Regions from separate parts of the Vibrio sp. CCUG 15886 genome, predicted to be linked through region 3. Evidence: predicted binding sites of a transcription regulator. Region 3 holds the regulator's gene; each other region holds the start of a gene.
The links. Region 3 encodes MetJ, which represses methionine synthesis genes. Its sites were predicted from a motif close to TTAGACNTNTANANGTCTAA; they were not measured.

Region 1: the regulator MetJ is predicted to act here: its motif matches at 2,647-2,666, upstream of metE (5-methyltetrahydropteroyltriglutamate--homocysteine S-methyltransferase).
Region 2: the regulator MetJ is predicted to act here: its motif matches at 2,154-2,173, upstream of metK (methionine adenosyltransferase).

What each region holds. Positions count from the first base shown of each region.
Region 1 is NZ_JAQQBT010000003.1:121,245-127,076, forward strand. Features, by position in the region: gene PQQ36_RS09110 (EAL domain-containing protein) at 1-561, shown strand, start outside; gene PQQ36_RS09115 (hypothetical protein) at 669-1,355, shown strand; gene PQQ36_RS09120 (DUF4250 domain-containing protein) at 1,459-1,659, shown strand; gene metR (HTH-type transcriptional regulator MetR) at 1,671-2,582, opposite strand; gene metE (5-methyltetrahydropteroyltriglutamate--homocysteine S-methyltransferase) at 2,903-5,239, shown strand; gene pta (phosphate acetyltransferase) at 5,358-5,832, opposite strand, start outside.
Region 2 is NZ_JAQQBT010000015.1:19,248-25,079, reverse strand. Features, by position in the region: gene tkt (transketolase) at 1-1,925, opposite strand, end outside; gene metK (methionine adenosyltransferase) at 2,255-3,409, shown strand; gene PQQ36_RS18435 (DUF2189 domain-containing protein) at 3,662-4,456, shown strand; gene PQQ36_RS18430 (SprT family zinc-dependent metalloprotease) at 4,530-5,036, shown strand; gene PQQ36_RS18425 (endonuclease) at 5,137-5,832, shown strand.
Region 3 is NZ_JAQQBT010000018.1:14,665-20,496, reverse strand. Features, by position in the region: gene PQQ36_RS19595 (bifunctional aspartate kinase/homoserine dehydrogenase II) at 1-1,532, opposite strand, end outside; gene PQQ36_RS19590 (O-succinylhomoserine (thiol)-lyase) at 1,532-2,698, opposite strand; gene metJ (met regulon transcriptional regulator MetJ) at 2,910-3,227, shown strand; gene PQQ36_RS19580 (malic enzyme-like NAD(P)-binding protein) at 3,314-4,591, opposite strand; gene rpmE (50S ribosomal protein L31) at 4,869-5,090, opposite strand; gene priA (primosomal protein N') at 5,371-5,832, shown strand, end outside.

The DNA of each region.
Region 1 (5,832 bases), on a different contig from region 3:
GAACTGGAAGTGCTGTGCGGGCTTGGGGTCGATTATATTCAGGGGTATTTCTTCTCGAAACCTTTGCCTCTTGATCAGCTTCACCTTGCTTGGAATTATCAAAATCAGTTGAGTGATTTTCTTGAAAGTAATGAAAGCGTTAGAAGTATGGGAGTGCTGCGCATTGCGCAATCTTGTGTACCGCAACTCGATCCGCAGGAAACGATCAAACAGGCTAAGTTATTGCTTGATGAAGGAAAGTACACGGTGTTGCCCATTGTGGATGAAGGCGTTTGCCTTGGCATCGTCGACAGAGAAACCCTCAACTTGCATCTTTCCCCCACGCTGGGGACCAAGCTAGAAACCACCAAAGATCTTGCTATCTGTAAGCGAACCTTGAACCAAGTAATGAAAACGCAATTCTCAACCGTTGATGTGGCGACCAAGGCCGTCGAGATAAATGAACTGCTGAAACAATCGTTGCCATTGCCTTGGGTGATTTTGGACGAATCGGGGCAATATATGGGCATCGTGACTCACCAAGATGTGCTGCACTATGTGTCTGGTGAAGGGCTTTTTTGACGCTGCATCAATGAGAGTGGCTTGGCAAACTTTTGTGCGCTCATTGCTGTTCTCAAGTGCTTTGGGTATCATGCCTGCCCAGTTTTAGTCGCATTATGTTGTTCATCATGATCCAGTTTTTACTCTCTTCTTTTGCTCCAATGTTGCTAGGAGCACAACTTGTTTTAACCCTTGTTTTAGTGAAAGGCGATATTTGCCCGGGCCAACGTGGTCGTATCCATAAACTCTTGCCCGCGATTGGTTTGATGTGGATGGCGGTCTCTTCAATTGAGATTGCGGCTTTTCTGGTGGTGTTTGCCATTTTCTATTTCTATTCCAAAGTACAAACCGGCAAAACGCGTGATGCAGGACCACTTTGGGTTCTCTACTTGGCCGATGGCTTAGCGGTCTCGTTTGTGGCGATTCAGGCGATGAAGCAACCCATGTGGGGCGCGTCTGTGGCGACAGTGATGATGGTGGTACTGCTTGGTGCGGCGTTTGCGCACTTATTGTTAGTGATTGCTCGCTCACGTTTGCAAGCCTTCCACCGCATTTTGCCGTTTAGTGGTATTGTGGCGGCGATGGGCCTAGCGCTTTCGTTGCTGGCTGTTGCGTCCGGTTTTGATGAGCAAGCACAGACTCAAGCCACAACCTTGATTCTCACCAGCCTTGCGCTGGTCATTGGCGGTATTGTCGTGTGGTGTTGGCACATTTTCAGCGGAAAAACCGCCAGCAAGATCCAGCTTTCAACCGCGTGGGTGCTGGTCGTGGCTGCGACCGTCTCTATGCAAATTTTGTTTGTGGTGAATGGATAAGTCTCATCTCTGACGAACATTCAAACATTTAGACCCGCTTCACTTTATCCAGTTGAAATAGTGACTACGCTTAATGGAGATGTACCAACAAAGGAGCGTAGTCATGGATCTGAGTAACGTCGCCCGTTTAGACAGCATTATTCTACTGGGCATCGTCAACGAGAAGTTACGACTGGAATGCGACAGCTTTGAAGAGCTGGTCAGCATGTACGAAATGGACGTTGAGCAAGTGGTCGGCAAACTGGATGTATTGGGTTATCAATACGATCCGCTCACCAACCAATTCAAATCATACTCTCGCTAGTGACCATTCCCTTAAGCCATCTTGATGCCGTCAAGATGGCTTTTACATTGCTGTCTCGCCGTCGCAAAGAAGGCTTGAAGATAACGTTTGTCTTTATCGGCATTGCGAGTGGCGGCGAACAGTCGTCGCCACAATCCCTTACCTAATGGAATACTGGTGATCAGCCCTTGGCGGGAAAACTCACTGATCGCCCAGTTTGGCAAAGCCGCAACCCCCAAACCAGCCGAAACCATCTGCACTAGCATCAGTGTGTTGTCTGCTTGTTTCCAGCGAGCGGGCTCGACACCAGCGGGCGCCAAAAAGTGTTTCACCACATCTAAGCGTTGTTTTTGTACCGGATAAGTCAACATGGTTTGATCGGCGAGATCGTCAGGTTGCAAGCGCTCTTTGTTCGCTAGAGGATGATTGGTGGCGGTAATCAGGCGCATTTCAAAATCAAACAGTGGCTCGTAATGCACTTCAGAGCGAGGCTGAATATCGGACGTGATCACCAAATCCAGTTCGCCAGCCATCAAAGCGGGTAGGGGCTCAAAGCCAAAACCGGAGGAAAAATCGAGCGTCACGCTTGGCCAGGTTAACTGATATTCCTTTAGAGCTGGCATGAGCCACTGGAAGCAGGAGTGGCATTCAATCGCCATGTGTAAGCGGCCATTCACGTCTTCTTTTAAGCTCGCCAATTCATTCTCTGCTCTGGCTAACTTCGGCAAAATCTCGTCGGCTAAGCGCAGCAAAATTTCCCCTTCTGAGGTGAATTTGACGGGGCGAGTTTTGCGTAAAAAGAGCTGACCACCAATGCGCGCTTCCAAATCTTTAATTTGATGGGAGAGCGCCGATTGAGTGAGATGCAGTGAGGTTGCTGTGGCGGTCAATGAGCCAGTGTCTCGCAATGACGTTAGTGTTTTTAAGTGTTTTAGCTCAATCATGAATCCCTCTCAACCAATCGCTCGTTACATGAGCCTTTTTAACTTACCCAGTTTTTTTGGAGCTGTAAACATCTAGACGTCTATTTATTTTGGTTGATGTTTCTTTTCTTATGATGAATTTTTCTAATAAACAAGTTGAATAAATGGAGATTGTCGAAACACGAGGTTAGCGAGATAGTTTAGCCATCCGGACATCTTGTTGAATGAAGCGAACGAGATGCAACGAACGAGATGTCATGCATCCGCTCAGCAGCAGTTTGTGAGCAGCATAACCATCCCAGCATAGAAAAATCACGCATAGAAAGAATAAGGAATTTGACATGACAACGACCACGCATATCCTCGGCTATCCCCGTATCGGCGAAAAACGCGAACTCAAATTTGCCCAAGAAAAATATTGGCGCGGAGAAATCGACCAAGCTGAACTGAAAAAAGTCGGTGCGGAGCTGCGTCATAAAAACTGGCAAACTCAAGCCTCAGCAGGGCTTAGCTTTGCCGTTGCAGGGGACTTCGCATGGTACGACCATGTTCTGACCACCACCTTGTTGCTTGGCCATGTGCCAAAACGCCATCGTCATGGCTTCCCTGATTTGGATACCTTGTTCCGAGTGGGCCGTGGTCAGTCGCAATCGAGCTGTGCGTGTCATGGCGCGGCCGCGTCAGACATGACGAAATGGTTTAACACCAACTATCACTACATCGTGCCAGAGTTCAGTAAAGAGGACACCTTTGAAGTCAGCTGGCCGCAACTGTTTGAAGAAGTGAACGAAGCGGTACAAGCTGGCCACAAGGTAAAACCGGTGCTGCTTGGCCCACTGAGTTACCTCTACCTTGGGAAGGAAATTGAAGACGGATTTGACCGCTTAACACTGTTACCTCGTTTGCTCACCGCTTACCAAGCGATTTTGGCCAAGTTGGCCAAGCAAGGTGTTGAATGGGTGCAAATTGATGAACCTATTCTTGCACTTGAGTTGGAAAAGCCTTGGCTTGATGCATTTAAGCTTGCTTACCAAGTGATCCGCAGCGATGTAAAAGTGCTGCTGACCACCTATTTTGACTCTGTTGTTGATTCGCTTGATCGCATTGTCGAGCTCTCAGTGGACGGCCTTCATGTCGACCTTTCTGCCGCACCTGAGCAGTTGGATGCGGTGCTGGCTAAGTTGCCGCAAAATTGGGTGCTGTCGCTTGGGGTTGTCAACGGTCGTAACGTGTGGCGTTCGGATGTCAAAACGCAGCTAGCGCGCCTGCAGCCCGTGAAAGCGGAATTAGGCGAGCGCCTTTGGGTCGCCAGTTCATGTTCGCTGCTGCATTCCCCTGTGGATTTAGAGCTCGAAGCGGGTTTGTCTGCAGAAGTGCGTAACTGGTTTGCTTTTGCGAAACAGAAAGTGTCGGAAGTGGTGCTCCTGGGTAAAGCGCTGGATGGAGATGCAGCCGCGATTGCACAGTGTGAGGCGTACAGCCAGCCCATTCAAGCACGCAAATCGGCTTCTCATGTACACAAAGCAACGGTGCAGTCACGAGTCAATGCCATTACCGCAGAGCTTGCACAGCGCAGTGTGCCTTATGCTGAGCGTGCGCGACACCAAGCTGAGGTGCTGCAGTTGCCACTATTACCAACCACCACCATTGGTTCTTTCCCGCAAACCAGCGAGATCCGGGTTCAGCGCAGTGCCTATCGCAGCGGCCAGCTTTCCTCAGCAGAGTATGAACAGGCGTTAAAAGGACACATAGCGGATGCGGTCAAACGCCAAGAGGCGCTCGATCTCGATGTGCTTGTTCACGGTGAAGCGGAGCGCAACGACATGGTTGAGTATTTTGCTGAAAACCTGGCGGGCTTCCAAACCACGCAATTTGGTTGGGTGCAAAGCTACGGCTCGCGCTGCGTGAAACCGGCCATTGTGGTCGCGGATATTGAGCGCGAGCAGCCTATCACGGTGGGCTGGTCTACCTACGCCCAGTCGCTCACTTCAAAACAGATGAAAGGCATGCTGACGGGCCCAGTCACAATTCTATGCTGGACATTCCCACGTGAAGACATCAGCCGTAAAGCGATTGCCCAGCAACTGGCTTTGGCGCTTCGTGATGAAGTCTCGGATCTGCAAGATGCAGGCATCAACATCATTCAAATTGATGAACCTGCAATTCGTGAAGGTCTGCCACTGAAAAAACGTGATCATCAAAACTACCTAGATTGGGCAGTCGAAGCGTTTCGCATTTCAGCGGCGAGTGCGAGGCCAGAAACGCAGATCCACACTCACATGTGTTACAGCGAGTTCAATGAAATCATTGAGTCGGTGGCGGCATTGGATGCGGATGTGATTACCATTGAAACGTCACGCTCGAATATGGAACTGCTTAAAGCATTTGAAGAGTTCAACTACCCGAATGAAATTGGCCCAGGTGTGTATGATATCCATTCGCCAAACATTCCAAGCGAAGAGTGGATTGTCGATCTCGTGAAGAAAGCGGCGCAGAAGATCCCAGTAGAGCGTTTGTGGGTAAACCCAGACTGCGGATTGAAAACACGCAACTGGCCAGAAACCGAAGCCGCATTGGCAAACTTGGTGTCTGCAGCAAAACGCTTGAGAAAAGAGTTCGCCAAGGAGACTACCGCTGTGAATAGCGAGGCAGTGGCAGACGTAGAAACGGAAGCCTAAAGCGAGCGCGTAAAGAGACCGAATGAGTCATAAAACAAAAGGGGTTGGCATAGTGCCAACCCCTTTTTCGTTCTATCGCTGCTCAGTCTTACTGACAAGAGACAAAAGATTCAGTGGATTATTTCTGATCTTGAGTCGCTTGGATTGCAGTTAGAGCGATGGTGTAGACGATATCGTCGACTAGCGCGCCACGAGACAGGTCGTTTACCGGCTTGCGCATACCTTGCAGCATTGGACCGATAGAAACAAGGTCTGCTGAACGTTGTACCGCTTTGTAAGTCGTGTTACCCGTGTTGAGGTCTGGGAATACGAATACGGTCGCTTTACCTGCTACTGGAGAGTTAGGCGCTTTAGACGCTGCCACGTTTTCCATGATCGCTGCGTCGTACTGCAGAGGACCGTCGATGATCAGATCAGGACGTTTCTCTTGAGCCAGTTTGGTCGCTTCACGTACTTTATCAACGTCTGCACCCTTACCAGACTCACCAGTAGAGTAAGAGATCATTGCTACGCGTGGGTCGATACCAAAGGCTGCAGCAGAATCCGCAGATTGAATCGCGATTTCTGCAAGCTGTTCTGCCGTTGGATCTGGG
Region 2 (5,832 bases), on a different contig from region 3:
TCTGCTGGTGCAGATTCACCGAAGGTAGTCATACCGATGATGCGACCGTCGAAGCCAACGTACTTGTACCAGAAGTCAGCAATACCCGCTTCGATAGCGATACGTGCCGTTACGTCTGATGGCAGTACTGCTTCACGGTAAGCCGCGTCTTGTTTGTCGAAAGTATCAGTAGCAGGCATTGAAACCACACGTACTTTCTTACCTTCAGCGGTTAGTTGTTCTGCCGCTTTCACTGCTAGCTCAACTTCTGAACCCGTTGCGATTAGGATGAGCTCAGGCTTACCATCGCTGTCTTTCAGGATGTAACCACCTTTGGCGATGTCTGCCACTTGCTCAGCGCTGCGTGGTTGCTGTGCTAGGTTTTGACGAGAGAAAATCAGTGCTGATGGACCATCTTTACGTTCAATCGCCAGTTTCCATGCCACTGCAGATTCCACTTGGTCACATGGACGCCATGTGCTCATGTTTGGCGTTAGACGTAGCGATGCGATTTGCTCAACTGGTTGGTGAGTTGGGCCATCTTCGCCAAGACCGATAGAATCGTGCGTGTACACTTGGATGTTTTGCACTTTCATCAGAGCCGCCATACGCATTGCGTTACGTGCGTATTCCATGAACATTAGGAAGGTTGCGCCGTAAGGTACGAAACCACCGTGTAGTGCGATACCGTTCATGATCGCAGTCATACCGAATTCACGTACACCGTAGTGGATGTAGTTACCAGAGAAGTCGTTGGCTTCTAGCGACTTAGAACCCGACCACATGGTGAGGTTAGAAGGCGCTAGGTCAGCAGAGCCGCCCATGAATTCTGGCAGCATTTTACCAAACGCTTCTAGCGCGTTTTGCGATGCTTTACGTGATGCGATGTTTGCTGGGTTTGCTTGAAGATCCGCAATGATTTGGTTTGCTTTCTCTTCCCACTGCGCTGGCAGTTCGCCATTTACGCGGCGTTTAAACTCGGCAGCTTCGGCTGGGTACGCTGCTGCGTACGCGTCGAACTTCGCATTCCAAGCGGCTTCTTTTGCAGCGCCTGCTGCTTTTGCATCCCACTCTGCATAAACATCAGCAGGGATTTCAAATGCAGGGTGTTCCCAACCTAGGAATTCACGTGCCGCTGCGATTTCTTCCACGCCTAACGGTGCACCGTGACAGTCGTGAGAACCCGATTTGTTTGGTGAACCAAAACCGATGATAGTCTTAGTACAAATTAGAGTTGGGCGAGGATCTGCTTTAGCGGCTTCAATTGCTGCGTTGATCGCTTCAGCATTGTGACCATCCACAGCTGGGATAACGTGCCAGCCGTATGCTTCAAAACGCTTAGGCGTATCGTCAGAGAACCAGCCTTCAACGTGACCGTCGATAGAGATGCCATTGTCATCCCAGAATGCAATCAGTTTACCAAGGCCTAGCGTACCCGCTAGAGAACATGCCTCATGCGAGATACCTTCCATCAGACAGCCATCACCCATGAACACGTAAGTGAAGTGGTCAACGATGTCGTGGCCAGGTTTGTTGAACTGCGCTGCGAGCGCTTTCTCAGCCATTGCCATACCAACCGCGTTGGTGATGCCTTGGCCTAGAGGACCCGTCGTTGTTTCGATACCAGGAGCGTAGCCGTACTCTGGGTGACCTGGAGTCTTAGAGTGAAGCTGACGGAAGTTTTTCAGATCATCGATAGAAAGCTCGTAACCGCTCAAGTGCAGTAGCGAGTAAATCAGCATCGAGCCGTGGCCGTTAGAGAGTACGAAACGGTCGCGATCAGCCCACTCTGGATTTGATGGGTTGTGGTTTAGGTGGCCACGCCAAAGAACTTCAGCGATGTCCGCCATACCCATAGGTGCGCCTGGGTGGCCTGAGTTTGCTTTTTGTACGCCGTCCATGCTGAGTGCGCGGATTGCATTAGCGAGATGTTTACGAGAAGGCATGTCTGCTCCTGAGTGCATTAAGCGAATTGATAACATAGAAAATCGAGTGGCGATTATTTTCGCAAAGCAATCTCTCGACTGCAAACGATTTACCTGAACAATTTGTGGAAATGTAAGCGACTTAATGCCATTTCACTGAGAAAAAAACATTTTCTCACTCAACCAAGCAAACGTTTGGTTTTCGCTAATAATAAAAAAGAGCTTGTAATTCGAGCATTAAAAACTAGAATAGACGTCTAGATGTAGAAACACCTACAAATATTATTGTATTTCCTGCTGCTGGAGTATGCATTCTCACAGCAGAATAGATTAACAAAAGTGGAGCTCTCATGGCTAAGCACCTGTTTACTTCTGAGTCGGTTTCAGAAGGTCATCCAGATAAAATTGCAGACCAGATTTCTGATGCGGTTCTTGATGCGATTCTTGAACAAGACCCAAAAGCGCGTGTTGCATGTGAAACGTACGTAAAAACTGGCATGGTAATGGTTGGTGGTGAAATCACCACTTCAGCATGGGTTGATATCGAAGAGTTAACTCGTGAAACGGTGCGTGAAATTGGTTATGTACATTCAGATATGGGTTTCGATGCAAACTCATGTGCAGTACTGAACACTATCGGTAAACAGTCTCCAGACATCAACCAAGGTGTTGATAAAGCCGATCCTAAAGAGCAAGGCGCGGGCGACCAAGGCATCATGTTCGGTTACGCATGTAACGAAACTGAAGTCCTTATGCCAGCACCCATCACTTACGCTCACCGTTTAATGGAGCGTCAAGCGAAAGTTCGTAAAGATGGCACACTGCCATGGTTGCGTCCTGATGCAAAATCACAGGTTACTTTCCAATACGAGCAAGGCAAAATTGTTGGTATTGATGCGGTTGTTCTTTCAACTCAGCACTGCGATTCTATTTCCACACCGGATCTTCGCGAAGCGGTCATGGAAGAGATCATCAAGCCAGTTCTTCCTTCTGAGTGGCTAAACAAAGAAACCAAATACTTCATCAACCCAACCGGCCGTTTCGTTATCGGTGGTCCAATGGGTGACTGTGGTTTGACTGGTCGTAAGATCATCGTTGATACCTACGGCGGCGCAGCTCGTCACGGTGGTGGTGCTTTCTCTGGTAAAGATCCATCGAAAGTAGACCGTTCAGCTGCTTACGCAGCACGTTACGTAGCGAAAAACATCGTCGCGGCGGGTATGGCAGATCGCTGTGAAATCCAACTGTCTTACGCAATCGGTGTTGCTGATCCAACCTCTATCATGGTGGAAACATTCGGTACTGAGAAAGTATCACACGACATCATCATTGAAGCGGTACGTCAGTTCTTCGACCTACGTCCATACGGTCTACAAGAGATGCTGAATCTACTTCAGCCAATCTACAAGAAGACCGCAGCATACGGTCACTTCGGTCGCGAAGAGTTCCCATGGGAAGCGACTGACAAAGCAGCACTACTGCGTGAGTTTGCTGGTATCAAGTAAGATAACCTCACCTCATTCTCCAAAGCCTTCGCTCAATGCGAAGGCTTTTTCATTTGTGCGACGAAAAATTCGCCACGGCATTTGTATTTTTAACTAACTCCAACGATAGTTAAATAAATGTTAAATGAGATTTATCTCTCATCTTAACGACAACAAAACAGATGCTAACGGTAATAAAAGAGAGCTTGCCCCGCATCTGAAACCTACTGACAGTCAACGTCAGTCTGACAGTGAATCGATCAAGGAGGAGCTATGCCTCGTACCGTAGACCCATCGGATCTGGAGCAAAAACGAAAGGACGTTCCCGATCACGAATACGCTCGCACTATTCCATGTAACCAACTCAGTGTGTCCGCCCCGTTTCACTGGCTAGCACTTGGCTTGCATGACTTCATTCGAATGCCACTTATCAGCGCCTTTTATGGCTTATGCTTCATGGCTGCCGCCATCGGTATTGTGCTACTGGTTGAGTGGCAAGGAACTCATTTGGTGGTAATGCCCAGCTTAGTGGTTTACATGCTCATCGGCCCATTTCTTGCGCTTGGTTTGTATGATGCCAGTTGGGAAAGAGAACGCGGCCATAGCGCCAGCCTACTCCACTCAATGAAAGCCATTGGACGCAACTCTTCTTCTCAATGGGCCTTTGCGGTGCTGTTAGCGGTGTGCATGATTTTCTGGATGCGCATTGCCGCTTTACTCCATGCCCTCTACCCTTCTGTGCAAGGAGCACCACTTACAGAGTTTCTTCCTTTCTTAGTGATTGGTTCACTCGTTGGTTTTGTCCTGGCCAGTATCGTCTTCAGCATTTCTGCGTTTTCGATTCCTATGATGATGGAACGCCGAGTCGATATGATGACAGCGGTTTTCAGCAGCTTTAATGCCGTGAAGTCCAACATTCCGGCAATGATTGTTTGGGCAGCCATTATTTGTGGCGGCATTCTAATTGGCTTTGCCACTTATGGCATTGGTATGCTCTTCACCATGCCGATACTTGGCTACGCCACTTGGCACGCCTACCATGAAACCATCAAGAAAAAACACCACTAGGGTCTTTGCCCCTAGAAGCATCAACAGATAATGCTATTATTTGCCCTCATCACACCATGAGGGCAAATTTTTGATGAAAAAGATCGAGTTTGAGCTGCACTACCAAGCCCAAAAAGCACTGCACGCTTGTATCGATAAAGCTAACCGCTACTTTCAGCGCCAATTTCCAATGCCACTTCTTAGCTATCAATTGAGAGGCAAAGCGGCGGGTAAGGCGTATCTGCAACTCAATCAAATTCGTCTTAACCCGATTTTGTTCAAAGAGAACAAAACGGCTTTCTTGGAAGAAGTGATTCCTCATGAAGTGGCTCACTTGCTCACTTATCAGTTATATGGCCGAGTTAAACCTCATGGCGCAGAATGGCAATCCATCATGCAAGGAGTTTTTCTCTTGCCCGCCAACACGACACATCAATTTGCTGTCGCTTCCGTGCAAGGAAAAACCTTCCAATATCGCTGCCAATGTCGCGAGTTTCCGCTAACTATCCGTCGCCACAACAAAGTTCTGCGTAATGAGGCAAGCTATACCTGCCAAAAGTGCCGACAAACCTTGATCTTCACCGGCATCCAACTCTCATAGCTTGGCACTCCCCCCTGTTGCTATTATTAACTTACTTATTACATTGAATAAAATACGCGTGTTAGAATGCTAAAAGTCATACTTTTTAAAGACTTTTAGCATGAAGCGATTATTCATTTTTATTGCCTCGTTCACTGCCTTTGCGATCCAGGCCGCGCCACCCAGCTCCTTCTCTGCCGCCAAACAACAGGCGGTGAAGATCTACCAAGATCATCCCATTAGCTTTTACTGTGGCTGCGACATTGAATGGCAAGGCAAGAAAGGCATTCCTAACTTGGAGGCATGTGGCTACCAAGTACGCAAACAGCAAACTCGCGCATCGCGTATAGAATGGGAACATGTCGTCCCTGCTTGGCAATTTGGCCACCAGCGTCAATGCTGGCAAAAAGGTGGACGCAAAAACTGCAGTAAAAATGATCAACAGTTTCGCTTGATGGAAGCGGACTTACATAACCTCACGCCAGCGATCGGTGAAGTCAATGGCGATCGTTCAAACTTCAACTTCAGTCAGTGGAATGGCATGGATGGTGTCAGTTATGGGCGCTGTGAAATGCAGGTCAACTTCAAACAACGTAAAGTCATGCCGCCAGACAGAGCTCGTGGGTCTATTGCTCGAACCTATCTCTACATGAGTCAAGAGTATGGCTTTCAGCTTTCCAAGCAACAACAGCAACTGATGCAGGCTTGGAACAAATCATACCCCGTTGATGAATGGGAGTGCACAAGAGATGATCGCATTGCCAAGATTCAAGGCAATCATAATCCGTTTGTGCAGCAATCCTGTACCGTGAGATAA
Region 3 (5,832 bases):
AAATGCGCGTGTACTGCCGCAGCATCTAAACCTTGTTCATTGAACAGATAAGTTTGGCTATCCACCACGGCCACCAACTCAAAGTTCATACCATGGCGTTTTTCCAACTCACTTTTCTGCTGCGCAAACAGAGATAACCAACTGGATCCGATATTACCTTTACCACACAGGGCCAACGCCACACGCTTCTGGGCTTGAAACAGTTGGGTATGGATCGCTTTCACCAGTACCGGAATATCGACTCGGCGCATCACCGCAACCAAACTCAATCCTGATTCAGCTTCAGAAATGAATTCCACAGGAGAGTGTTTCAGTTGCTGATAGAAACCAAAACAATGGCTGGCATTGTTCGTCACTCCAGCCCCGACAGCGGCGACCAGCGAAAAGCCCTCTTTCAGCTTGATCTCGGCGGCCAAACCCAACTCTTGCAGATGTGCCAAAGCGCCACCAGCAATTTCAGTGGTATACGCTAAGCGCAGCATAAATTGATCTTTTTGTGCTTCAAACGCCAATGGTTCCAACTGCGCGCGTTTGAGTGCACTCAATACCTCTTGCTGCTGGCGATCAAAGTCATGACCAGCAGAGAAGTTCAATTGAACTAACATAACATCGTCAAGCGAGGTGATGATTTTGGCACCACGCCCAGACGCCAATACGCGTTCAATACGGGTAGAACCCGACTCAGGGGTGTAGCTGCAGCGCAGATTAAGCTCGGTGGCACTTTGTGCCACTGGCTGTAATGTTCGGCTATGCAGGACTGGAGCGGCTAAGCGCGCAAGTTCACTGGCTTCATCCAAACGCAGTAACGGCAGCAAACAAGCGTCACTGACCAAACGAGGGTCGGCGCTGTACACCCCAGCCACATCACTCCAAATCGTCACTTTAGCCACTTCCGCCAACGCACCAATCACGGTAGCAGAGTAGTCAGAGCCATTGCGCCCTAATAAGACCGTTTCGCCTGCTTGGTTTTGCGCCATAAAGCCGGTGATCACCACACGGCGATGTGAGTGCTGCGCCAACACTTCTTTAATCAGAGGATAAGAACGTGCTCGATCCACTTCAGGTTGGGTGCCTGTTTCAGCCCGTAAAAACGCACGCGCATCCTGAGCCACCGCGGCCAGATCATGTTGATTCAACAGCGCAGCCAGTAGACGCGACGACCACACTTCTCCATGGCCTAAGATCGCTGCTTTTTGCGCGGTTGTGAGTGGTGCGGAGAGCTCGGCCAACGTGCTGAACTCATCAGCAAGTTGATCAAGCAGCTCGCTACGCTGGTTCGACGCGATCAGTGCTTCCACCAATCCGGTTTGATATTGACGCAAAGCTTGCAATGCTTCGTGAGCCAAACGGCCGTCCTTCTCCAGCGCCTCACTAAATTCAATTAAGCGGTTGGTGGTTTTGCCCGCTGCCGACACCACCACTAAATCGTTATCACCCGAGTACTCTTTGAGGATGTTCACCACACGACGATAGCAATCCGGATCCGCAAGGCTGCTTCCACCAAATTTGTGCAGTTGTCGAACTTGACTCATTAACAGCTCTCCTTCGCTTGTTGAAAGGCCAGCTTGAGGTCGGCAATCAGATCTTGCGCATCTTCCAGCCCCACCGATAAACGCAATAACTGTTGCGTGACGCCAGCTTCTGCGAGTGCTTCCTCTCCCATCGCACGATGAGTCATAGATGCCGGATGACAAACCAAGCTTTCGACACCACCAAGTGACTCCGCTAATGAAAACAAATCTAGCGCTTTCACAAACACTTTCAATTGCTCAAAGCTGCCAGCAAATTCAAAGCTCAACATCGATCCAAAGCCCGATTGCTGCTTTTTGGCGATCTCATGACCTGGATGCGCTGGCAAACTCGGGTGATAAATGGTGCCGACTAACTCTTGAGTTTGCAGATAAGAGAGGATTTGTTGCGAACTTTCTTCATGCACGCGCATACGTGCCCCCAATGTACGGATACCACGTAGCGTCATATAGCTATCAAATGGCGTGCCGGTTGCGCCAAGGCAGTTCCCCCACCACGCCAGTTCTGTTGCGTGCTCTTCGGTTTTGGTGATCACCACACCGCCAATCACATCAGAATGCCCATTGATATACTTGGTTGTCGAGTGAATCACAAAGTCTGCCCCCAGCTCCAAAGGCTTTTGGTACACCGGTGTCAAAAAGGTGTTATCGACCGCCACCAACGCGCCCACTTTATGGGCTTTCTCACACACTTCCGCGATGTCCACCACACGCACGAGCGGGTTGGAAGGCGTTTCAAGCAACACCAGTTTGGGGTTAAGCGCCAACGCCGCATCCAGTGCAGCACTGTCGGATTGGTCGACAAAGCGGACTTTAAAATCCCCTTTCTTCGCTCGAGTATTGAAAAGACGGTAGGTACCGCCATAACAATCATGAGGTGCCACAATAAGATCGTCAGGGCTTAAAAAAGCAGACACCCACAAGTTAAGTGCTGATGTCCCGCAGTTTGTGACCACCGCACCTTTACCAGATTCGAGCTCAAACAACGCTTGCTCTAGTAGACCACGATTTGGGTTGCCTGAGCGGGTATAGTCGTATTTAGGCACTTCGCCAAAGGCAGAGAAACCATAGTTCGTCGACAAATAGATCGGTGGCACAACGGCACGGTATTGAGTATCGGATTCGATGCCCGTTCTAACGGCAATCGTGGCTGGCTTGTGGTGACTCATGATGTTTCCTTTCTGCGAAGATGAATTCTTAATAAGAATGCGCTACTGTTATCGGAACGCCTTCCTCTCCATTAATAGTTGTCACTTTAACCATCAAAATTTAAGACGTCAACACTTCTAGACGTCTATATGTCTTTGCTTATGGCGGTAAATCCAGCTAAAATCTCCGCTTACAATTTTTATTAACCGATTATTACTCTGAAGGTGCGCAATGGCTGACTGGAATGGCGAATACATAAGTCCATACGCAGAGCATGGAAAGAAAAGCGAGCAAGTAAAAAAAATTACCGTTTCTATCCCGCTTAAAGTACTAAAAGTTCTGACGGATGAACGTACTCGTCGTCAAATTAATAACCTACGCCACGCAACAAACAGTGAGTTGTTGTGTGAGGCATTTCTGCATGCGTACACTGGCCAGCCACTGCCGACGGATGAAGATCTCAGAAAAGATCGCCCGGATGATATCCCAACAGAAGCCAAAGAATTGATGACGGCGATGGGTATCGAATTTGAAGCGTATGACGACTAAACCTCGTTAGCTTTACCACACCGGGGGAAAGTGGTATCTGATCAAAAACGGGACGCTTAAAGCGTCCCGTTTGTTTAGGCTGTGATTTACTCGGCCATGTAGTTTTCTGGCATTGGAATACGAGCCACACCGGTATCAACTGCCGCCTGAGCAACGGCTTTCGCCACGCGAGGCAGCAAACGTGAATCCATTGGTTTGGGAATAATGTATTGCGGGCCAAAGCTCAGCGATTCAACACCTGCCGCTTTCAATACCGCTTCTGGCACTGGCTCTTTCGCCAATTGACGAATCGCTTCAACCGCTGCCAACTTCATTTCATCATTAATTTCACTAGCACGAACATCCAGAGCGCCACGGAAAATGAATGGGAAGCACAACACGTTGTTCACTTGGTTCGGATAGTCGCTGCGACCTGTACCCATGATAAGATCGCTGCGCACTTCATGCGCCAACTCTGGCTTGATTTCTGGATCAGGGTTTGAACACGCAAACACAACCGGTTTATCCGCCATCAGCTTCAGCGCTTCTGCAGGCATTAGGTTTGGACCAGACACGCCAAGGAAGAGATCCGCACCGCTGATCACATCTTCCAGTGTGCGCTTGTCTGTATTGTTGGCGAACAGTTGCTTGTACTCGTTGAGATCATCACGACGTGTATGAATCACACCTTTACGATCCAGCATGTAGATCTTTTCACGCATCGCGCCACATTTGATCAGCAGCTCCATACACGCCACGGCAGCCGCACCCGCACCAAGACAAACAATAATACATTCGTTTAGCTTCTTACCCTGCAGTTCGATCGCATTCAGCATACCAGCCGCGGTGACAATGGCCGTACCATGTTGGTCATCATGGAACACTGGCACATCACAACGCTCAATCAGACGTTTTTCAATTTCAAAACAGTCTGGTGCTTTGATGTCTTCTAAATTGATACCACCAAAGGTATCTGCAATGTTCGCGACCGTATCCACGAATTCGTCGATGGTGCGATGCTTCACTTCAATATCGATAGAATCAAGACCAGCAAAACGCTTAAACAGCAGTGCCTTACCTTCCATTACTGGCTTTGATGCCAAAGGACCTAAGTTACCTAGACCCAAAATTGCCGTACCGTTAGAGATAACGGCCACCATATTTCCCTTTGAGGTGTACTTGTAAACGTTGTCTGGGTTCTGTGCGATTTCGCGAACCGGCTCCGCGACACCTGGACTGTAAGCTAAAGCAAGATCTTTAGCGGTTTCCGCAGGTTTGGTTAGAGCGACGGCAATTTTACCCGCCGTTGGCAAAGCATGATAATCAAGAGCTTGTTGGCGAAGTACTTCTTCAGGGGTCATTTGCTGGCTATTGTCATCGGACATAAATGGTTATTCTCTTTTTGCGTGTACGGTAAAGGGGGGAACACTTTAGGTTGAACAAAAACTCTGCTTTTTTGTTCAATTTAGAGAGAAATTCTAATTGATATAAGTCAATCTTCCTAGCCAAGAATGCGAGGCAAATCTATAAAAATTGTGAATAAGATAGAAGTAAGACCAGATGGCATAGGGGATGGTGCGTGAGAGAAAGCGTCTCCTAGGCGTTGAATGCAAAAAAGGCCGCATAAGCGACCTTTTTCTCAAACAGCAATAGCTAACGCTATTATTTCTTACCGCTTGATAGAGCACCGAAACGCTTGTTGAAGCGATCAACACGGCCGCCTGTATCAACGATACGTTGCTTACCAGTGTAGAATGGGTGGCACTTGTCACATACGTCTAGGTGGATAGATTCTTTATCTAGAGTAGAGTTGAAAACGAAAGAGTTGCCGCAAGAACAAGTTGCGTTTACTGCTTTGTATTCTGGATGGATACCAGCTTTCATGGGATAACCTCAAATAGTAGGCCGTGTCGCTATACGAGTCTTTGCCGCACACCACACGCAGTTAAAAATAAAACTCAGATACCGCTAAAACAGAATTAAAGCCATATCTTAAGGCGCGATATAGTAATGAATCGTCTCTTTCGAATCAACCTATTTCCACGATTTTCCGCTAGTTTTTTATACAGTTTTCCTCTCTCTGTTCGAGCATGCCCTTTTCTCGTATTTCTACCTCGCTTCCATTAGACTGTAAGTCATTATTTTTGCCATGAAACACCACGTTATGCGTCCATCCATTGCTCGTGTTGCGCTGCCAGTGCCACTCGATAAACAATTTGATTATCTCGTTCCTGGACACCTTTTTCCGATCATTGGTGGCCGCGTGAGTGTGCCATTTGGACGACAAACCTTGATTGGCATTGTCACCGCTTTGGTTCAAGAATCAGACTTTCCACGCGAGCAACTTAAACCCATTAAAGCGGTGTTGGATCATCGTCCTATTTGGCCCGATTCCGTCTACAGTTTATTACTTTGGTGTAGCCACTTTTACCAACATCCCCTAGGTGAAACACTGCATAACGCCCTCCCCGCTGCACTAAGAAAAGGCAAAGCGGCTGACTTTGCCACTCTACAAGAATGGCAACTGACCGAGTTAGGCAAAAACCAGTTGATGCAAGGGTTAAACAGTCGCGCGATAAAGCAAGCGAAAGTATTGAATATGCTTGCTAATGGCCCTCTGCCTCAC